2 regions of the Bacillus paramobilis genome follow, and region 1 is predicted to be linked to the other one. Evidence: riboswitches for the same ligand, from Rfam matches in the RefSeq annotation. Region 1 holds a riboswitch; the other holds the start of a gene.
What was found. Region 1 has a riboswitch for S-adenosylmethionine ahead of AABL52_RS00505 (bifunctional O-acetylhomoserine aminocarboxypropyltransferase/cysteine synthase). Riboswitches for the same ligand answer to the same signal wherever they lie in the genome.
Positions count from the first base shown of each region.

Region 2: it holds a riboswitch for S-adenosylmethionine, as region 1 does, so the genes downstream of both, AABL52_RS09975 (amino acid ABC transporter permease) here and AABL52_RS00505 (bifunctional O-acetylhomoserine aminocarboxypropyltransferase/cysteine synthase) in region 1, are expected to answer to the same signal.

Region 1 covers NZ_CP151108.1:100,526-112,493, forward strand. The annotation lists gene AABL52_RS00465 (GGDEF domain-containing protein) at 1-611, shown strand, start outside; gene pdxK (pyridoxine/pyridoxal/pyridoxamine kinase) at 692-1,516, opposite strand; gene AABL52_RS00475 (GAF domain-containing sensor histidine kinase) at 1,651-3,222, shown strand; gene AABL52_RS00480 (response regulator) at 3,243-3,890, shown strand; gene AABL52_RS00485 (FMN-dependent NADH-azoreductase) at 4,081-4,707, shown strand; gene AABL52_RS00490 (transcriptional regulator YeiL) at 4,771-5,442, opposite strand; gene AABL52_RS00495 (YjjG family noncanonical pyrimidine nucleotidase) at 5,549-6,244, shown strand; gene AABL52_RS00500 (chloride channel protein) at 6,288-7,517, opposite strand; SAM riboswitch class I at 7,832-7,936, shown strand; gene AABL52_RS00505 (bifunctional O-acetylhomoserine aminocarboxypropyltransferase/cysteine synthase) at 8,031-9,329, shown strand; gene metA (homoserine O-acetyltransferase MetA) at 9,313-10,218, shown strand; gene AABL52_RS00515 (homoserine dehydrogenase) at 10,360-11,655, shown strand; gene AABL52_RS00520 (YczE/YyaS/YitT family protein) at 11,679-11,968, opposite strand, start outside.
Region 2 covers NZ_CP151108.1:1,927,269-1,939,236, reverse strand. The annotation lists partial or broken gene AABL52_RS10005 (VOC family protein) at 1-30, opposite strand, end outside; gene AABL52_RS10000 (ThiF family adenylyltransferase) at 330-1,499, shown strand; gene AABL52_RS09995 (PqqD family protein) at 1,515-2,741, shown strand; gene AABL52_RS09990 (VOC family protein) at 2,930-3,829, opposite strand; gene AABL52_RS09985 (amino acid ABC transporter substrate-binding protein) at 3,905-4,696, opposite strand; gene AABL52_RS09980 (amino acid ABC transporter ATP-binding protein) at 4,708-5,469, opposite strand; gene AABL52_RS09975 (amino acid ABC transporter permease) at 5,489-6,157, opposite strand; SAM riboswitch class I at 6,227-6,333, opposite strand; gene AABL52_RS09970 (VanW family protein) at 6,561-7,472, opposite strand; gene AABL52_RS09965 (hypothetical protein) at 7,836-8,177, shown strand; gene AABL52_RS09960 (DUF3900 domain-containing protein) at 8,293-9,384, shown strand; gene AABL52_RS09955 (hypothetical protein) at 9,584-9,931, opposite strand; partial or broken gene AABL52_RS27120 (hypothetical protein) at 10,195-10,317, shown strand; gene AABL52_RS09945 (exonuclease) at 10,610-11,455, opposite strand; gene cspB (cold shock-like protein CspB) at 11,645-11,845, opposite strand.

The DNA.
Region 1 (11,968 bases):
TATTTAAGGATATGTCTATCGTATCATTATATGTAGTTTGTAGTGGTGTTGCAGCATATATCACATTTATAAGCGCAAATTATGTATTGCAATCCAATGGGTTATTTCAAACGATGAAGCAATATGCAACGATAGATGCGCTGACAGGTTTAGGAAACGTAAGACAGTTTGATTTAGAAATGAATCGTCATATTGGGAGTAAGCGTATGAAAAATGATTCACTTTGTTTACTACTTATAGATATTGATCACTTTAAGTGTGTAAATGATACGTTTGGGCATCCTGCAGGAGACGAAGTGTTAAAACAAATGGGATGTATTTTAAGAGAAATTTCACCGTTTCCAGACTTTGCCTTTCGAAAGGGTGGAGAGGAGTTCGCACTTTTGATACCAAAGAAGGGATTAGCTTATGGAATGCGTACAGGGGAACAAGTTCGCACAGCTGTTGAAAACCATCCATTTCAATTGTTAAATGGAACAAAAATAAAAATTACAGTTTCAGTAGGTATTTCAGTGTATGAAGAATCACCAGAGCAATTTATTCAAGCTGCTGATGATGCATTATATTACTCCAAAAGAAATGGTAGAAATCAAGTTAGTTCTGCATCTTAAAGATAAGATGACCAGAAGATCTTATAAAAAAACCCACAGAGAGGGAATATATAAACTCTGTGGTTTTTTTTATTTATAGATTAGACAAGTTCTTTTGATGCAACGAATTTACGATATGCACCGTGATGTGTTGGGCCTACGTATTCGTTGATCTTGAATGAATAACGGATAGCAGCTGTAATAAACTCTTTCGCAGTTTTTACTGCTTCTTTCACAGGTTTTCCTTTTGCAAGTTCTGCTGTAATTGCAGCAGAATATGTACAACCTGCGCCGTGTGTATTTGTTGTATCGATTTTTTCTGATTCTAAAAGATCGAATGTTTCTCCATCATATAGGACGTCGATTGCAGTTTCCGTACCAAGCTTGCTACCGCCTTTAATTAGGACGTATTTCGCACCTAAAGCGTGGATTTTTTTCGCCGCTTCTTTCATGTCTTCAAGAGAATTAATCTTTACGCCACTTAATTGGTAAGCTTCAAATAAGTTTGGTGTTACAACTAATGCCTTTGGAACAAGAACGTCACGTAAGCAATCGTTCGTTTCAGGATGTAATGCTTCATCAGCACCTTTACATACCATAACTGGATCAACTACTACATTTTTGAAATTATGTTTTTCGATTGTTTCTGCAACCATTTCAATAATTTCTACTGATCCCAGCATACCTGTTTTTAAAGCATCTACGCCAACACCTTCAATTGTTGTTTCTAACTGTGGTTTTAATGTAGAAGCCGGGATTGGGAATACGTTATGTGCCCAACCGTTATGTGGATCCATCGTTACGATTGTCGTAAGAGATGTCATTCCGTATACACCAAGTTCCTGGAATGTTTTTAAATCTGCTTGTATACCAGCACCGCCACTTGTGTCAGAACCAGCGATAGTAAGTGCTTTATTTAATGTCATTATGAAAGCCCCCTCAAGTGATATAATGAAAACTATGTTTTCACCATTATATCAATGTTACGAATAAGTACAAAGTGAAAAGTAGATGATTTATTTTAGGAGCTATTGAAAATCTTGTATGTAGGAGACGAATTATGTTTCAAGAGAATCGTACAAATGAATTAGTTATATTAAAAGAGATTGCAGAGACGTTGAACACTTCAAATGATACATATCATGTGCTGCAAGCTGTGTTGGAAAAACTATTGAATGTAACGGGTTTAACGACAGGATGGATATTTCTTGCGGATGAAAATGGTAGATATACAAAATTAATTGATTATCAATTACCAGAGGGATTGAGATTTGAAAATAAACGACCGATGTGTGAGGGAAATTGCTGGTGTTTACACCGATTTGTGGAAGGTAAACTAGAGAAAGCCGTTAATATTATTGAATGTAAGAGAATTAATAATGCGATTGAATATAACTGGGGAGATACAGAAGGGATTGTGCATCATGCTACAGTGCCGCTAAAAGCAGGGGGAGATGAATTTGGCGTATTAAATGTGGCTAGCCCAGGTAAAACGTATTTTTCTGAAGAAGAATTAGTGTTATTACAATCAGTTGCTTTCCAAATTGGAACAGCATTAAAACGTACAAAATTGTATGAGAATGAAAAGAGAAGGGCTCATTATTATGTAAAGTTAGAACGTTTTATTCAAGCTTTAAGGACGATTCATAAATTTAATGCATTGCCTGAGGCGATTGTAAAACAAATAGGGAAGTTATTTCTATGGGAGCAAGTTGTATTTTTTATTAGAGAAGAAAATGAACTTGCTGTAAGAGCTTCGTATAAGATAGATGAGTTGCAAGAGGATTTGAAGTCAGCGGCACAGGAAGCACTGAAAAAGGAAGAACCTGTTCTGTTAAAGAGTCAGGTTGGGAATATCGTACATCCTAATCGTGCAGTTATTGCCATTCCCATACATATTCAAGATCATATATTTGGCGTGTTAAGTGTAAGTTCGAATAATGGAGAATTTGATATAAATACGATAGATGTAGTACAGGCGTTAGCAAACCATATATCTTTAATGATAGAGAACTTAAGGTTAAACGAAAAGCGCCGAGAACTTGTACGAATGGAAGAACGTAATCGTTTAGCTAGAGATTTGCATGATTCTGTTTCACAAAAGTTATTTTCATTAACCTTTATGACGAAAGGTGCCGAAGCTGTCTTAAAGGGGAAAAATGAAAAGGTAGATCAATCTTTGCATGAGATACGTGAGTTATCGCAAGGTGCTTTAAAAGAAATGAGGACGTTAATTTGGCAACTACGTCCAGCGGGATTAGAGAAAGGATTATTACCAGCTTTAAAGCAATATGGCGAAAGTTTGGGATTGAAAATTCGGGAACAAGTTACAGGTGTTCGAGATTTGCCGCGCGTAGTAGAGGAAGCACTATGGCGAATTGGACAAGAAGCGTTAAATAACGTAAGTAAACATGCGAATGTCAGAGAAGCGGCGATTTATTTCAAAGTGACGGAGAAGAATGTATCATTAGAAATAGTCGATCAAGGAAACGGCTTTGTAGAAAAGAATATAAAAGAGAAGAAATCACTCGGTATGACTACGATGCGTGAAAGAGTAGAATTAGTTGGTGGAACAATTAAAATCGTAAGTGATAAGAAAAGAACAAGTGTAAAAGTAAACGTACCATTATGATGTGAAAATGAGGGAAGTTTGTGAAAATAAAAGTATTGTTAGTTGATGATCATACAGTCGTTTTAAAAGGGTTAGCATTTTTCTTGAGTACACAGGAGGATTTAGCGTTAGTTGGAGAAGCAAATAACGGGAAAGAAGCATTAGTGAAAGTAGGGGAGACAAATCCTGATGTGGTACTAATGGATTTATATATGCCCGAAATGGATGGTGTCGAGGCGACGGCGTGCATCAAAAAAGAATATCCAAATGTGAAAGTAATTGTATTAACCAGCTTTTCTGATCAAGCGCATGTTTTACCAGCGTTAAGGGCGGGAGCAAGCGGCTATATTTTAAAAGATGTAGAACCGGATCAGCTTGTTGAAGCTATTCGAAGCGCATATAAAGGTAATATTCAATTACATCCGGATATAGCAAATGCTCTTCTCTCTCAAACATTACCTATGGAAGAAAAAGAAGAAGAACCTTCTATTCAAGTGGATGTGTTAACAGCGAGAGAAAATGAAGTGTTGCAGCTATTAGCGAAAGGGATGAGTAATAAAGAGATCGCTTCCGTTTTAGTTATTACAGAAAAAACGGTAAAAGCTCATGTAAGTAGTATTTTGAGTAAGTTGAATTTATCTGATCGCACGCAAGCGGCATTATATGCAGTGAAAAACGGAATTGTATAAGACAAAAGTCGTAAGACCTAGTTCGCCTTTAGAAGGTGGACTTTTTTTATGGAAAAATACGTCTATGTGAGGACGAAATTGTCTTGATATAAAGATAAAATATGTTTGTAAGCAACAAAACAACAATTACAAGGGATACCTTTTTTGAAAGCATATAACAACAGAAGAGTGAGTACTAGGAGGAAAAACAATGGCAACAGTTTTATTTGTAAAAGCAAACAACCGCCCAGCGGAACAAGCAGTTAGTGTGAAATTATACGAGGCATTTTTAGCAAACTATAAAGAAGCACATCCAAATGATACAGTAGTAGAACTTGATTTATATAAAGAAGAATTACCATATGTAGGCGTAGATATGATTAATGGTACATTCAAAGCAGGTAAAGGATTTGATTTAACTGAAGAGGAAGCAAAAGCAGTAGCAGTTGCTGATAAGTATTTAAATCAATTTTTAGAAGCTGATAAAGTCGTTTTCGGTTTCCCATTATGGAACTTAACAATCCCAGCAGTATTGCACACATATATTGATTATTTAAACCGTGCTGGCAAAACGTTTAAATATACGCCAGAAGGTCCAGTTGGTCTAATTGGAGATAAGAAGATTGCATTATTAAACGCGCGCGGTGGCGTATATTCTGAAGGTCCAGCAGCTGAAGTAGAAATGGCTGTTAAATATGTAGCAAGTATGATGGGCTTCTTCGGTGCAAAAAACATGGAAACAGTAGTTATTGAAGGGCATAATCAATTCCCAGATAAAGCAGAAGAGATCATTACAACGGGTCTTGAAGAAGCAGCTAAAGTAGCAAGCAAATTTTAATTGAAAATAGAATCGTCACTCGAAAAAAGCAGCATTAACATATAAACGTTAATGCTGCTTTTTTTATATTTTAAGTTCGTCAGCCAGTTTTTCTAATTGGATTCGATCTTGTATGTAATAGGTTCTTCCGTCTTTTTTTAAGTAATTTTGCTGACAAAAATGGTTTAATACATATAAGAGGTGGCGGTAGCTGACATTTAAATATTCCGAAGCCTCGGTATGCTTTTCTATATAACTGTTATTCTGTTCTGTTAATAGAATAAATGCTGCTAATCGATTTTCGAACGGATAACTATTATTTTTGGCGTAACTTTCTGTTCGGGTAATTGTTTTTTCGCCGATAAATTTGCATAGTTTCTGTAGAAAGATAGCATCTTGCAATAAAAGATGCTGACAATCTTTAAGAGGGAGCGCCAAGCAAATACAATCTTCAATCACTTCCACCGTTTTCGTAACGGATTCTACGCCGATTAACCCTAATTCCCCAATGAACGAAGGTGCTTTAATAAAGTTAATTAAGGAAATCCTCCCATTTTTGTGACTCATATATATTTTCGCTTTCCCGGAAATTAAGTAATAAAGATAAGGAACATCAACGCCTTCATTACATATCCTTTCTTTCTTTTGAAAGGAATGTAGTTCAGCATATGGTAAGACATCAAAAGAAAAAAGAGTATGGAAGTTGTAAGTTTGCACGTAATGAGAGATTTCTTCGCTATTTTTGCTGACTTTCATATTTTCACCTCCTGTTTAGTATGAGATATCTCCTATTATTTTTACAAGAAAGAATGATACGATTTATGTAAATTTATTTTTGTAGAAAAGAGAGTGTGAGGGGTTTATGAAAAAATATAAAACACTGCTATTTGATGTAGATGATACATTGTTAGATTTTCAGAAGGCGGAGAAAATGGCATTACGTATGCTGTTTGAAGAGAACGGTATCCCTCTAACTAGTGAGGTGCAAGGGCGGTATAAAAAAATTAATAAAAGTCTTTGGGATGCTTTTGAAGAAGGTAAAATAAACCGTGATGAAGTCGTAAATACACGGTTTTCAATTTTGTTTAAAGAATACGGGGAAGAAGTAGATGGGATATTATTCGAAAATAATTATCGTAGCTACTTAGAAGAAGGAGACCAACTTATGCAAGGTGCGTTTGAATTTATAAATCGAATTCACAGTGAGTATGATTTATATATAGTGACAAACGGTATTTCTAAGACGCAAGATAAACGTTTACGTAATGCAGGATTACACGCCTTGTTTCAAGATATTTTTGTTTCAGAAGATACAGGATTCCAAAAGCCGATGAAAGAGTATTTTGATTATGTTTTCGAACGAATTCCTAATTTTGCTCCTGAAGAAGGGCTCATTATTGGAGATTCGTTAAGTGCTGATATGAAAGGTGGATATGTAGCCGGAATTGATACTTGTTGGTTTAATCCAGAAAAGAAATTAAATGATAGCGGGATTGTGCCGACATATGAAGTGGGAAATTTTGAAGATTTATACGCACTATTGAAGCAACGTGTGTAATAAAAATAGGCAGTGGAAGTTTTGTCCCTACTGCCTATTTTTATTAGCTTGTAGCTTCGTTATTTTTAGGAAGTGGAAATGCATTACCAATCGCTGCCGCTCCAAGCATCGGTAATAGTAAATTGAGCGGGAAAAACATGAGTAATAGTAATGTTATTGCAATTGGTTTTCTTAATGCATAGCTTGAAATTGCTGTTGTGACGATGGCTACCGAAGCAATTGGATCTATAGGGATAATGGACGCTATAGCATATCCGATACTAGATCCAGCAAATATAATTGGGAAAATGTGTCCACCGCGCCAACCTGTATTTAAACAAACGGCAGTAATACATAATTTTAAAACTCCTGAAAGAAGTAATACCCAGAAGGATAAGTGGGTCCATTCCACGACTAAATCTTTTAATTGGTGTTCTCCTGAAAATAACGTGTACGGGAGGAAAGTTCCTGTAATTCCTAATAAAATACCACCGATAATACCAAGTGATAGTTTGTATTCTTTTAAGGGATGGATTAATTTCTCTAATGTGAACTCTAATTTGAAATAAAAGAATCCAACTATAGCACCAATACTGGCAAGTGGGAGAAAGGCAATCCATTCATTAAGAGAAAGAGAACCTTTTCCGAAATCAACGATAAAGGATCCGCGATTATCGAATTTACTAAGTAATAAATAAATGGAAAAACCAGCGAAAGTAGTAGCTAAATATACAATTGCTTTTTTTCCTTTGGAAAATTCGTTAATTTGGTCACCCTCATTTTCATTTGGAGCTAAATAACCGAATAGCGGCGCGTTAAAAATTACACTTAAAGTAGCGCCAATTCCAATCTCTGTTAGTTCATTCATTCCTTTTAAGGCGAATGTAAAGCGATCCCCTACCCATGTACAAAGTCCACCGATAATTCCAACAAGTGCTGCTTCGGGACCTAAGCTAGCACCAAATATTAAAACGATAATTGCAGTTAAAGTAGCTTTATGTACAAAACGGTATTCAATTCTACCTGTTTTTTTATATTCACCCATTACTTCCGGCATAAGACGTGGATATGTGCCGAAGTATTTTTGGGTTAAACCAACGAGAATACCACCGATAGTTGTTACACAAATAGTGTAATACGGGGGAGAAGAGAAGATTGTAGGTAAGTATCCCCAAATAAAGTGAATGCCGATATTTATTGTAACTAAAAATAGCCAGACTGTTGCTCCTACTATAGAGCCTAAAAGAATGCCGTATAGGACGAGTATATAGTGCATGTCCTTTGTGTTTGTCATGTTATACCTCCGTTATGTAAGTGTTAATGTCGAAAGAATTAAATATGCTACTGTGAAATGAATATGTATAGTATCTTTTTGAGGGGTTGGTTTATTCAATATATTGAGGTATCGTGAGAATTTGAAATCTATACGGTTAAACCACGTATTTAATTTTATATAGTAATCGTGGGTTTTAAAAGGTCTTTTTCAAATGGATATGGAATATATTTCTTTTGTTATGCATGTCAAATTCTTTGTAGTTAATTTAGAACATTCAGAAAAACTGATTGACATTAGGAAATTATTGCTATAAAATCAACGGTAATTGCATAGTCTTATCAAGAAAAGGTGGAGGGACAGGCCCGATGAAACCTTGGCAACAGCCGTATAACGGAATTGTGCCAAATCCTGCAGGTAATAATCCTGAAAGATAAGAAAGAGCCTTTAGAGCGTGTTTTCAAACTGCTCCTTTCTTGTTTTCAGGAAAGGAGCAGTTTTTTTATTTTGTATAAGAAGAAAGGAGAATGAGAGATGGGAGAATCATGGGGAAAAGGAACAATTTGTGTGCAAGGTGGCTATACGCCAAAGAATGGTGAACCGCGTGTTTTACCGCTTTATCAAAGTACAACGTATAAATACGATACTTCGGATGATTTAGCGGCCTTATTTAACTTAGAGGCAGAAGGATATATATACACGCGTATTGGAAATCCTACTTTAGCTGCATTTGAGCAAAAGCTAGCGGATTTAGAGGGTGGTGTAGGAGCTGTTGCAACGGCTTCTGGCCAGGCTGCTATTATGCTTGCTGTTTTAAATATTTGTAGTAGTGGAGACCACTTGCTTTGTTCTTCCACAGTTTATGGCGGGACGTTTAATTTATTTGGAGTGAGTTTGCGTAAGCTTGGTATTGATGTTACGTTCTTTAATCCGAATTTAACTGCTGATGAAATTGTGGCCCTTGCTAATGATAAGACGAAACTTGTTTATGCAGAATCGTTAGGAAATCCAGCAATGAACGTTTTAAATTTCAAAGAGTTTTCAGATGCAGCGAAAGAGTTAGAAGTACCTTTTATCGTGGATAATACATTAGCAACTCCTTATTTATGCCAAGCATTCGAGCACGGGGCAAATATTATCGTTCATTCTACGACGAAATATATCGATGGTCATGCAAGCTCTTTAGGCGGCATTGTCATTGATGGAGGGAACTTCGATTGGACAAATGGGAAATATCCTGAACTTGTTGAACCGGATCCAAGTTATCACGGCGTAAGTTACGTTCAAAATTTTGGTGCAGCAGCTTATATTGTGAAGGCGCGTGTTCAATTATTAAGAGACTACGGAAACTGTATGAGCCCATTCAATGCGTATATTAGCAATATCGGCTTAGAAACGTTGCATTTACGAATGGAGCGTCATAGTGAAAATGCCCTCGCAGTTGCTAAGTGGCTTGCTAACCATGAACGTATTGAATGGGTGAATTATCCGGGATTAGATAGCAATGAAAATTACTCGTTAGCACAAAAGTATTTGAAAAAAGGTGCTAGTGGTGTTTTAACATTCGGCATTAAGGGAGGACTAGAAGCAGCGAAAGAATTTATCGCAAATGTAAAACTAGCAACTCTCGTAACGCATGTAGCTGATGCACGAACTTGCGTTATACATCCTGCTAGCACAACGCATAGACAATTAAGTGCAGAAGATCAGCGTTTAGCTGGCGTTACATCAGATTTAATTCGTTTATCAGTCGGTATAGAAGATGTTTCTGATATTATTGCAGATTTAGAAGCAGCGCTAGTCGGAGGCAAAGAACATGCCAATCATAATTGATAAAGATTTACCGGCTCGCAAAGTGTTGCAGAAGGAAAATATTTTTGTAATGACGAAGGAGCGAGCAGAAACACAAGATATCCGGGCATTGAAAATTGCTATATTAAATTTAATGCCTACAAAGCAAGAAACAGAGGCGCAATTACTTCGTTTAATTGGCAACACACCGTTGCAATTAGATGTTCATTTACTTCACATGGAATCACATTTGTCCCGTAATGTAGCACAGGACCATTTAACGAGTTTCTATAAAACATTCCGTGATATTGAGAATGAGAAATTTGATGGACTTATTATTACAGGAGCACCAGTTGAAACTCTTTCTTTTGAAGAGGTAGATTATTGGGAAGAGCTTAAACATATTATGGAGTATTCAAAAAAGAATGTAACATCTACGCTTCATATTTGCTGGGGGGCACAGGCTGGTTTGTATCATCATTATGGCGTTCCAAAGTATCCGCTTAAGGAAAAAATGTTCGGTGTATTTGAACATGAAGTCCGTGAGCAACATGTGAAATTATTACAAGGGTTTGATGAATTGTTCTTTGCCCCGCATTCTCGTCATACAGAAGTAAGAGAGAGTGATATTAGAGAGGTGAAAGAATTAACATTATTAGCAAACTCTGAGGAAGCGGGTGTTCACCTTGTTATTGGGCAAGAAGGAAGGCAAGTGTTTGCGCTCGGGCATAGTGAATATAGTTGTGATACGTTAAAAGAAGAATACGAACGAGACCGCGACAAAGGGTTAAATATTGATGTGCCGAAAAATTATTTTAAGCATAATAACCCAAATGAGAAACCGCTTGTAAGGTGGAGAAGTCATGGGAATCTATTATTCTCTAATTGGCTGAATTATTACGTGTATCAAGAAACCCCTTATGTATTATAAAAAAAGATTGTGTAACACGTGGCAACGTTTTCTTTGTAAAGATTAACTTATATTTTTCCGAATGTTCAAAAAACATTGTTTTTCAGATTTTTTACTCATATAATTTCATCTAAACACAATTTTTAAGGGGTGGACAGTATTATGAAGGAAATTCAAGTTGGCTTATTAGGTCTTGGGACAGTTGGTAGCGGTGTAGTTCGTATTATTACAGATCATCAAGAGCGACTCATACACCAAGTAGGTTGTCCTGTGAAAGTAACGAAAGTACTAGTACAAAATATTGAAAAAGAGAGAGAAGTAGAGGTACCTTCTACTCTATTAACACAAGATGCAAATGAAATTTTAGATAATCCAAATATTGACGTTGTCATCGAAGTGATGGGTGGCATTGATGATGCAAAAGCATATATTTTGCAAGCTTTACAAAGTGGGAAGCATGTTGTAACTGCCAATAAAGATTTAATGGCGTTACATGGGGCGGAACTCTTGGCAGTAGCAAAAGATAATAAAGCAGACCTGTTTTATGAAGCAAGTGTAGCCGGAGGGATCCCGATTTTACGAAGTATCGTAGAAGGACTTTCTTCAGATCTTATTACGAAAGTAATGGGAATTGTAAATGGAACGACAAATTTTATTTTGACGAAAATGTCAGATGAAGGGAGAGCATATAACGACGTGTTAAAAGAAGCCCAACAACTTGGATTTGCAGAAGCAGATCCAACATCAGATGTGGAAGGTTTAGATGCAGCAAGAAAAATGACGATTTTGGCTACCCTTGGTTTCTCTACAAATGTAGAGCTTGGAGATGTGAAAGTAAAAGGAATTACTTCTATTACAGAAGAAGATATTGAATACAGTAAAAGTTTAGGCTACACGATTAAATTAATTGGTCTTGCGAAGCGAGATGGTGAAAAATTAGAAGTTACAGTTGAACCAACGTTACTTCCAAATACACATCCCCTTGCGGCCGTACAAAACGAATATAACGCTGTATATGTGTACGGTGAAGCGGTTGGAGAAACGATGTTTTATGGACCAGGTGCAGGAAGTTTACCAACAGCGACAGCTGTCGTTTCAGATTTAGTAGCTGTCATGCAAAATATTCGATTAGGTGTAAACGGAAATAGTGCGGTATCCCCGCAGTATAAAAAGGTATTAAAAGAGCCAGACGAAATTGTTGTGAAGAAATTTTTAAGACTTCATGTAAAAGATGAAATTGGTGTATTTGCAAAAATTACTTCATTGTTCTCTGAGCGTGGTGTTAGCTTTGAAAAGATTATTCAAATGCCACTTGAAGAGAAAGGAAAAGCTGAAATTGTAATTGTAACGCATCGTGCATCTCTTGCTGATTATGATTATATTCTACATACGTTGCAAGGGTATGAAGAAATAGATTGTTTGAAAGCAAATTACCGAATTGAAGGAGATGCAAAGTAGCATCTCCTCTAATAAAAAACCTATTAAGCGGCCTGCTTAATAGGTTTTTTTCTATTTAAAATCTGCGTACCAACTTGAATAAATGCTTGGATAATCCAGCCTGTTGTAAAAGATAAGATGATTGTTCCAAAATAGATAGGTCCATTTAATAGGAAGCTTAATGTTAAAAATAAAAACGCTAACGAAATTTCTGTTCTTCTAAATGTCCACTTCTTTTTCTCAGCAACCGTTAAAACGAAAGCTTCCTGAGGTGCTGCGCAAAGGTTGGTAGAGACGTAAAGACCAATCCCAGCTCCAACGAATAGATTTCCAC
Region 2 (11,968 bases), 1.8 Mb from region 1:
ACCATTTCCCTTTCAATTTTGCAAATAAAATACGTATCTATCTTTATTAAAAAGAGAATACCCTTAAATAAAATAAAAAATTTAAATTTTCAAAAAAATATTGACCAACTCTTTCTCGAACTGTATATTTAACTTAGATAGTTTGTAAAATTCTATCAAATTTAACAAAAAGGGGGATTTAAAATGAAGATTAAAGCTAAAAAAGTTGAGAAAGTACGTACAACTAATATTACTTATCCACCTTGCTGATTAACTTAATACCAAAACACAAGAATTGTCTTTACAGACAATTCTTGTGTTTTAATAACTACTAGAAAGAAGTGATTTATATGATTTTTTTGCCAAAGTATAAAGAGATACACCCTTGTTATGAATTTGATTCTGGAACGATTAGATTAGGAGATTCCTTCGGTACCGCCGTTGAAATTGATGACACAAATAAATCTATCCGAACTTTAATAAAACTTATGGATGGTACTAAAACAATTAATGAAATATACGAAGAAATAATAAAAACCTATCCTAAAATACAGCTTGCTGAAGTTATTGAAGCAATAGAGGAGTTAAATAATTTAGGATTTCTAATTAATAATTCACTAGAAATAAATTCTGAACTTTCACACGAACAGCGAGAGCGATACAAAGCTAACCTTAACTATTATTCTTTATTCTGTGATATACATACTAGCCCGAGCGCTATTCAAAAAAAGTTGAATGAAACTCAAGTAACAATAATTGGGATGGGTGGCTTTGGAAATCATATACTAGTAAACTTAGCTGGGATGGGCATTCATAATATTCGCTTTATAGATTTCGATACGGTTGAACTTAGTAATCTCAATCGACAATTTTTATTTCATGAAAATTGTATCGGAAAATTAAAAATACATGAAGCTCAAAGTTTTATAAAGCATTTTAATAGTAATATAAAAACAGAAGCAATCAATAAAGAAATAAAATCTCAAGAAGATGTGGAAAGAATAATTTCAAATAGTGATATTGTAATACTTGCGGCTGATCAACCTCAAATGAAAATTCAACGTTGGGTAAATACAGTATGCTTAGAAAAAAACATTCCGTTTATTAGTGGCGGAGTAGATTTAACATATGGAATGTTTTATACAATTATACCAAACGAAACGGGTTGCTTAGATTGCTTACACTTGCACCGTATGGAACTTGCTGAAGACTATCTTCTATTTATACAAAGCATACTAGAAAATGAAAAAAAATCTCCCACTGCTACAGTTTTCTCAAACCCTCAAATTATTACCGCTATGATGTGCACTGAATTAATGAAGCTTATAACAAAAATAGGAGACCTAGAATCCAATGGTCGATTGATCAATATAGATTTTCATACGTTCGAAAAATCTATACCTTTCGAATGGACTAAAAATGACAATTGCTTAACTTGTAATCACCAAGCGCAAACAAACCCTATGTTTAATGCACTACAAAATACTTTTGAAAACTATCATAAAATTCACTCAAAATAACAGGAGGTTTTCTCTTTGCAACTAACACCTTCTTCCCAACTAAAAATGCATAATCTTAAACATAGAATTGAAAATGACTCTGAAACTCTTATTGGTCGCACTGATATAAGTGACTTTATAATTTTACCAAATATCGGAATAGAAATTATCAACCTTTTAGACAAGGGTTATACCATCCAAGAGGTTCAGGATATAATTTATAAAGATACAGGCGAACATATAGATATAATAGATTTCGCTCAAGACCTCATTCATGAATATAAATTTGTTTATACAGTAAATGGAGTTATTATTAATAAAATTATACATAAAGCAGATCATTTTTCGTGGATTCCAGAGAAAACGGGAGATATTCTATTCAACCGCTTCGCTTATATTTTATATTTTTCCGTCTTTTTTTCTGGTCTAATTCTTACTATTACTCATACAGAATTTTTCCCTAAACCATATGATTTTTTCATTGTAAATTCACATGTTATGTCTTTAGGGATTATTACCTTCTCTATTTGGATACTTATTTTTTTTCATGAGCTCGCACACCTTATATCTGCACGTTCTTTAAAAATAGGAAGTCGCATTGGATTAAGCCATCGTTTAGTCTTTATGGTTGCTGAAACAGATATGTCTAATATTGTATTAATCCCACCGCAAAAAAGATTTCGGGCTTATTTAGCTGGAATGGCTTGGGATGGAGCACTATTAGGAATTGGCATTTGGGTGCAATTTCTAAATCAACTTGATATTATTCCTATTCATGCAACAATTATTTCATTTATTAAAATGCTCAACATATCTCTTTTGATTTCTTTAGTTTTTCAATTCATGTTCTTTATGAAAACTGATATTTATTATGTTTTCGTTACAATTTTTAAATGTAACAATTTACTAGAAAATACAAATTTATATTTAAGGTCCTTCTTTAAAAAGCAAAAAAATATTGAAAATGATAATGAACTAGAAAATATTAGCCCTCATGAGCGAAATGTTATTAAATGGTATAGCGTATTTTATATAATTGGTATTTGTTGGGCTCTATACTTCTTCTTTTTTATTACTTTACCCCTTTCTATACAATTTATAAAAAATATCTCTTACCAATTAAACAATACCCCTATTTTATCATGGCAATTTATAGACGGTATTATCATGATTATTATTACACTAATACCAATTCTATTCGTTATCATTTCATGGTTTGTAGGTTATTTACGTAATAATAAAATAAAGCAAATTTCTCAATAATAACTAATTTTTTATATCCTTCTCTATCTTTACGCTAAAAATATATAAAGTGCTCTTTAACCCAAGAAAGTAGTATGTAATTTCATACTACTTTCTTGGGTATTTATTCTTCAATCACATTATGTTACCTATCTTTAAAATTTTTACGTTTCACGGGAAATAAATCATAACATTTTAGTTCTAATCTATTAAATTATAAAACCTACTGTAATACCACTAGGATCTACTACTGTAAATCCGTTTGTACTTTCGTTTACTTTATGTTGTTTTTCTATTAATCTTTCTTTCACTTCATCTAACGCTTCTTTATACGGTAATACAATTGTATACACTTTAAGTCCAGTTGCATGTGCTGGTGGATGTGGATTATGTACTCCGTTCCACGTATTTGCACCTATATGGTGATGATACCCTCCTGCAGAAATGAATAAGCAGTCGTCTTCGCGTTGTTGCACTTCAAACCCTACTGTCTCTACATAAAACTCATGTGACTTCTCTACATCAGCTATTCGTAAATGTACGTGCCCAACGACAGTATCAGTAGGTAATCCATCAGCCTCATAATCAACGAGTGTTGCCAGTTCTTTTAAATCTAGCGGCGTACTTCCTCCTGGTCCTTCTCCCCATTGATCACGCGGACGGTCTGCATAAATTTCAATACCATTCCCCTCTAAATCTTGTAAATAAAACGCTTCGCTATACGTATGATCACTTGCACTATTAAACCTTGAAATTGGTAAAATTTCATTAGAATATGTATAACGCCCTTCTTGTTCAGCTGGACTATCAATTACATTCTTATTACGAATCACCCCAAATAATGCCGATGCAAATGCTTCACGAGTCGGAACTAAAAAGGCTACATGATATATGCCAGTCGTACGCGGCTCTTGCAGAATCCCGTCCTCTAACTTTTCAAGAACAAGTAACGTGCTCTTTCCACCTTTTCCTGATAAATATGCTTTATTCGCCTCCTGTTTAATTACTTCTAAGCCTACTACATTCTCATAAAAAGCAATTTGGCGCTCTAAATCTTGCACTTTAAATTCAACATGACCAATACGTGTTTTCGGATGAATTTGTACCATGAATAACTCCCTCTCTAGTTCCCTTTATTTTTTTATATTAATTGATAGGTGATAGCCCCATTCAACGAATACACCTTAATTTTGTTTTTTCGTAGCATCAACTTTTAGCCATTTTTTCGATATCTCACTTAATGTGCCATCTTGCTCTAACTCTTTTAACGCTTTATTTATATTTTCCAACTTTTCGCTCTTTTTAGCAAATGGAAATGCAATCTCTCCCCATTCAAGTGGACCAAATCCGACTTTAACATTATCTAGTTTTGCTTTTGTAATTGTCGTTTCTACTTGAACTTTATCATTATAATAAGCATCGACACGTCCAAGTCCTACTTCATTCAATTCGGCTGTCGGATCTTCTGAGAATGTCTTAATTGTAAAAGCATTATTTTTATTTAGTGCTTTTAACTCCTGCTCTCCTGCTGTACCAAGTCCAACACCTACAGTCTTACCTTTTAGATCTTCTAACGATTTGATTGTATGGTTATCCTTCTTCACCGCAAAAACAGAGCCTGAGTACACGTATGGAATTGAAAAATCATATTTCTTTTTCCTTTCCGGAGAGACTGATAGTTCATTTGCAATTGTATCAATACGACCTGAATCTAATAAACCGAATAACCCCTCAAAATCAGAAACATTCCATTCTACTTTATACCCAGCTTTTTTAGCAGCCGCTTCAATAATTTCAGCATCAAAACCTTTTACGTTCTCGCCTTCTTTAAATATAAATGGACTACGCCCTGCAGAAGTCCCAACTTTCACTACTTTTTCATCTGTCTTTTTACTTGCTGTATCCGAACCACAAGCAGACAAAACTCCAACTGATACTGTTAATGCTAGTGTTAATAATAATGATGATTTTTTCATAGCTCTTCCTCCTAAATAACGAAATGATTGCCTTCTTCAGAAGCATTTAATTGCCGTAAAAACTTTTTCGTACGTTCATTTTGCGGGTTTCGGAAAATCTCTTTCGGCGTCCCCTGCTCTATAATAATTCCATCAGCCATAAAAATAACGCGATCTGCCACGTCTTTTGCAAAATTCATTTCATGTGTAACAACAACCATCGTTATATGCTGTCTTGCCAAGTCTTTAATAACTTGCAATACCTCATTCACCAATTCTGGGTCAAGTGCAGAAGTCGGTTCATCAAACAATAAAACCGCGGGATTTAAAGCCATTGCCCTAGCAATCCCTATCCTTTGCTGTTGCCCTCCCGATAACATTGTTGGATAAAAACTTTCTTTATCAGCTAAGCCTACTTGTTTTAATATTTCTCTCGCTATTCTCTTTGCCTCTTCTTCACTTTTTTTCTGTACAACCGTTAATGCTGTTGTAATATTTTGTAATGCTGTTTTATTTTTAAATAAATTATAGTTTTGAAAAACCATAGCCGTTTTTTGACGTAATTGTATTATTTCTTTTTTATAAAGTTTTTTCGCATGAATCTCTAAATCTTCAATTCTAATACTTCCATCCTCTGGTTGTTCTAATAAATTTAAACATCTTAATAATGTCGATTTACCTGAACCAGAAGGTCCAATAATGACTACCACTTCTCCTTTATTTACAGTAAGTGAGATTCCTTTTAATACTTCATTACTTTTGTAAGATTTATACAAATCACTTATCTCAATCACACATATCACCTCATTCCTGTTACAAATACGGTGCATCAAGTTTCTTTTCTAACTTTTTCTGTCCCCAACTAATTACGATTGTAATAATCCAATATACTATTGCTACCGCTAAATAACTTTCCATATAACGATACGATTGTGCCGCTAGCATTTTCGCTTGCGCTAAAATTTCAGCCACCCCAAGAGCAAAAGATAACGAAGATTCTTTTAACAATCCGACAAAATTATTTCCAAGTGACGGTACCGCTACACGAATAGCTTGCGGGAAAATAATTTGTCGCATCGCTTGCGCCTTTGTCATTCCAACTGATAAACAAGCATCCATTTGCCCCGATTCCACAGCATTTAATGAACCTCGAATAATTTCTGATAAATAAGCAGCATTATTTAAACTTAGGCCAATTAAAGTTGCTTGCATAGCTGTAAGCACTGTAAATGTCGGAAAGATTTGTGGTAATCCGAAATACAACACAAACAATTGAACTAATAGCGGCGTTCCTCTAAAGAAAGAAATATACACCCTTACAATAGGATATAAAAATTTTGTTTTGTTCTTCGTTACAATCGCCAAGCCAATCCCTATAACAAAAGAAATAATCATTGAAACTAAAGTAATCCCTAAAGTTATGTATACATACTTAAATAATTGCGGAAAACTTTCTAAAAAATACGTTACATCAAACTTCACTCTATCCCCCCTCTCTAAACAAAAAACTCTTCTTACATATATAAGAAGAGTTGAATGTTAATCCATTTCCCCTCATCTTCCAAACGCATTATACGTTTGCTGGAATTAGCACAGTACTTTTGTAGCCTGTTGCTGAGATTTCATCGGGCCAGTCCCTCCATCTCTCTTGATAAGAAAACTAATAAATATTTCCATTTATTTAGTTGTTAATATGAAGAATACAGTTAATTATATATAATGTCAATAGGAAAACTAAGAATTAAATTCAATACTTTTTCGAATAGCTTATTCCTCACATTCAGCCAGTCTTAAGGAATATAATTTACACTGGATAAATTGCACAAAAAAAGCCATTATTTCTATTAAGAATAGAAATAATGGCTTTTTTATAGATTAATTATTCTTATCTCATTTTATGTACTTCAGCAACTAACTTTCCGCCCTGAATGCCCATATAAAGTTTCACAGGTGCATCATTCGTGTTTTCAAACACTAAGTCTAAGTATGGATATGCAATTGTAGCGTCTCTTCCTTGTGGAACGTATCCTACCGTTTTAGAATGCGTTGTTCTCTCTACCATCTTCAAACCAGCTTGATCTGCTGCATTGTATAAAGTTGATGATGTTTGACAAACACCACCGCCGTAGCCATCTACTAATTTACCATCTACAATTTCTTTTCCTAATTGGTATCCTTTATCTGGCGTTGTATCACCTATTAATGCATTGAAAGAGAAACGGTCTCCTTTCGCTAATACAACTCCATTTATGCTCGCTGCTGACAAACGAATATTCTCAATACGGCCACCTGCTGAGCCACCTAAATTCGTTTCGTATCTACCAATTACCGTGCCACTTCCTTGCGCATCACTTAATGTTGCAGTAGGCTTTTTCTCAACAATAGGTAATTGATATGAAGAATCCCACATACCAACGTTTAATAATTTATCTACTAATTCTTTTTCCATTAACTCATAAGCAGGTTTTCCTTCTTGCCAACTTCCATCAGGTGCTACGCGTGAAGGAACCATCTTTTTGTCAACGCTTTTCCCAACCTCGCTAGCAACCTTCGTTACCGATTTTTTAAATTTCGCTTCGTCTTCAAAATAGCCTAGACTCGATAAATCTAGCTTTTTCACTTCCGTACCTGTGCGACCATCTACTAAACTAATAGAATCCTGTACTTCTGCTTTAGCCTCTACCGTGTGGCCACCAATATCACTTACTAATGCAACATCACTGACTTTTGTACCACAGCCACTCACTACAGCTACACATAACACCCCAACTAATATACCCTTTACTTTACGGAACAATAGACTCTCCCCTTTTTCCCAATATTACTTTTATGTATTATTTCATTTTTATGTATGTTTTGTTACAATCATTTTACAATATATTTATAAAATGTTACAAGTTATTTTTTACTCTATATAAATTACTCTTTTCTTTTCCAAATGTCTATACATATTTACATAAAAGTTTGAGTTTGATAGAATTGTAACCTTTACGTAACCTCTCCCCATTATCCAGTATATACCATAAAACGAACAGAATACAAATGTAAAAACTCCATATTCTTATTTATAAAGAAACATCCTGTGAACATAAATAGGTATTTGCCGTGCCACACTCCGCTTTTACACATACATTATGGTGAATTAACCTATTTTAAAGAAATGGAGGATGTTTTTATGTACCCCTACAATCCATACGATCCATATAACCAAAATGTTTATCAACCTCAATATGATTTACAAGCACAATACCAACAATATATAGATCCAACAGATCAAGTTAATCCATATGATCAAACTCGACAATTCCAACTTCCAATCTCTTTTCCTGGTGCTGGAAACCGTCAACTAGAAAGACGAGTAAATGAGCTTGAGCAAAGAGTACGTCAATTAGAAAACACGGTTGAGCGTCATACACGTAGATTAAACCGCTTAAACCAACGTTTACGTACAATAGAAAATAGACTAAACATTCCATTTTCAGCATTAGAAGACGGATTTTAATTTCGAAAATAAAAAATATATAAAGGAAGGGGCCCCCCTTCCTTATATAAATTGACGAAAGTTTTTTCCATCTCTATACTGATAAGAGTTAATGAAATGAAACAAGGTGATAAATATGGATTTCGAAATAAATTATCTTTCCTTTTATGTTGTACAAGTAGAAGGAAAAGGTGAAGCTGTTGATAAACGCTACAAACATTTTCAAACATTAGACGCTGAAGAGTATGAAGATAGCTCCTTAAAAGAATTTTTGAATGGTGAATTATTAAAAATTTCAAAGCGAAAAGTAGAACGTCATGCGAAAACAGAACAAGCTCCGACAAAGATCGGTCGCTTCATTGTAGAAGAAGGGCACGAACTTGATTCAAACCCTCATTACAACCTATTTAATCGCATTCGCTTCGCAGAAACTAAGGAAAACTTCAAAGATATGAGCGAACCACTCGTTTATACATATCTTGACACAAGTGCTGTACGCGGTGGTGTATTTTTAATTGCGCAAGCAAAACTGCGCAAATACTTTGATGATCCATTCGTTTTCGTTATGAAATGTGACTTCGAACCGAAAGTTGCTTCAATTTCAGATGAATCTACACTAATCCGTAACGTTGAAATGGCCATCACAACAAAAAACATGAAATCTATCCAATATCCGTACATGCCTGAAGAAGGTATGGTCGAAGTGGGCGAATTAAAAATTCACCAAGCATCACACGCCCGTTACTTTGAAGACTTCTTAAAATTCGTCGAGTACGAACGCTCTATGCCTGAAATTATGAAAACACAAGTAATGGACATGGTATACGACCAAATTGAAGATGTATTTGAAGAAGGTACGGAAGAACGCGAACAATTCGACCAAGCAATGGAAGTATGGGCTGCCAGTCCGAAACGCGAAATTATGGAACAATTTTCAACTGAAGAAGTAATGGAAGCTACCGCTCAAATCGTCGAGCACGCTCCTGAAGTGGAATTAAAGCTAAAAGCAGACCATATCTCTGTAAAGGCCCTGCTTGCTGATTTCGGGGATCAAATACATATCGCAAAGGTAAATGACCGATACGTATTAATGATTGAAGCTGATACACTTACGTTTGAGAAAGGCTTCTCTCCAATTGAATTTCTGAAGCCAGATGAATTGCAAGATGTGATTGAGCGGATTGAGAATAAGCAGCAGTATTCTTATGATCCGAACGGAGTTGAATAAATCCTTCCATGTAATTATTTTTACTGAGCGCTGTTAATAAGCGCTCTTTTATTTGGAATATAGTTGACAGTTATATAAAAAAATATGTTTATTTTTAATCCAAGATGACATTTGTCACAGGATCCAGTAGATTCGTTTCTTGTTGTACAATTGTATTTCCATTAGAGTAGTCACTATGTATATTGGTAAAATGAAAATTTCACTTCACTACCTCAAATTTATTATACTCGTAAAAAGATAATAGAAAACGATATTCTGGATGCTCTCTCACCCAATCGTAAGCTTCTTCTAAAATATCCATTTTGTTTTGTAAGTCATTCAGTTCACTACATTCGTCCCTTTTCTGTTTGCACAGAGGGCAGAATCCATTCACTATTTCGGCACTCGTCGCCCTAATAGTTTTGCTTTCTAAGTCAACTACTAGACGAAGAAGAAGAGAATGCTCTTCTTTTGTAGTCACGGTCATTTCAGCAATCCCATCCTCATTCCAAAAGACGCCATTTAATTCCATCTGTACGTTGACGTCTTTGATATCCAAATCTATCACTATCACACCTCCCTTGTATAAAGCTCTTATCTTATTCTTCAATTTTAATCGGTCATACACCATGATTTAAAGATATATTAAGCATTTTCCAAGTCTTCTAAATTAAGTTACCTTTCCTTTCATTTATACATATACTACTACAGATTAAACTTACTTTAATAGAATGGAGGATATATATGGGGTGTTACAATTCATCAGAAAGAAGAATATATGAACTTGAACAAAAAATAAATAAGTTAAACTTTCAAGTGAATAACTTAAATGAAAGAGTTCACCAATTAGAAAATACAGTTGAGCGACACACCCGCCGACTGAACCGTTTAAACCAACGTTTACGTACTGTAGAAAACAGATTAAATATTCCGTTTTCACAAAATGAATATTAACTCGTTAATTCGAACAATGTAAACAATGCTATTCCTATTATATTTCAAACTGGAAATTCACATTATCTCTCCCTAAATAATGAATCCTCTGCGTAACCTTCTCTTCTTTTTTGTTCTATTTCTCACACTACTCTCAATTATCTTTCTCAGAAAACAAATAATATGTACATTCGTACTAACAAAAATAAAATATTCCATTACTAATACGAGACAAGCCGGAAATTTTCCAACTAAACCTCAGCGACTTAATCCTGGAGTTTAGTTGTACATATGAATAAAATAGATTATAGCACTAACTTTCTTCTACTACTTTCTCCATCTCAGCCAAATGCTTAATCTGCCTTTCCGCCTTTCTAACCGCCGCAGGAAAATGCTTTTTCAATAGTTCTATTGTAGATTCGCTTATATAGTATCTTTCCGTTATATTTTCCCACGTGTCACTACTTTCAAATGCACTCCAAACGAAAGGACGCTCTGTATTTTTTCTCATTTCTTTAAATACCCATTTTCGCATCTTTTTTTTCGCTTTTTCTGTTAGTTTTCCGTTCTCTACAAGTTCAAGTTCACCATGTCTTTTGTACCGTTTATGAATATCTCTCTCGCTATATACTTTAAGAAGTATATTCGCTGTATTTTCAGCATCTGCTAAAGCTCGGTGCTGCTTTCCTTCCCAAGTTAAACCGAGTTGTTCTACTGCAAATTGTAAACTTGGTGTATGCTCAAATAGTTCTTCATACGCTTGGAAAACAAACTTCTGCAAATCAAATTTGCTCTCTTTTTCCATACATGGGCATTCTACACCATGTAGCGTACAATCATGAGATAGAAAACGATAATCTTCTCTTCCCCATGAAACAAACATAGAGCCTTCTCCGATAAACTGAATAAATTTCTCTATAATTTGAGGGAATTTCTCCACACCAATTAAATCTTTCTTTGTGATTCCCGTTAATTTTGTCGTATGCCGAGTGAGTCGTGCACTCGGCTTTACTAACTCCGAAAATTCTCCAATTACCTTCATTGTACTTGCCTCTATTTTTACAGCACCGATATCAACTATCTCCGATGGATCTTCTGATTTATACGGCCTGAAATTTCTCTCTATATCGAAAACAATAAAATGTGTAGCGTTTTCCAATTTATTTACCTCTTTCTAAATTCCTTTTCACACACATACTCTATTTTCAGTATTTATTTATTCATTCACTTTATGCATGAAATACTTCGTCTAAAAAACGAAAATTTAATCTCATTATTATATGTACATAGGAGGTTATTCAATAAAAATGCAAAAAAAAAGAAGGGCAAGCCCTTCTTTTTTCCATAATTACTTCTTGTTAACGTTTGTAGCTTGAGGTCCACGGTTACCTTGTTCTACTTCGAAAGTAACTTCTTGACCTTCTTCTAAAGTTTTGAAGCCGTCGCCTTGGATAGCTGAGAAATGAACGAATACGTCTTCTCCGCCTTCAACTTCGATGAAACCGAAACCTTTTTCTGAGTTAAACCATTTTACTTTACCGTTTTGCATGAAAAAAATCCTCCTACAATGTACCTATATGTACATATTCATTTTCAACCACTTTACAATAATACTTCAGACATTAAAAAACTGCAACCCCTGAGGAGATTTAACATTGCTATCCTCCTCGGA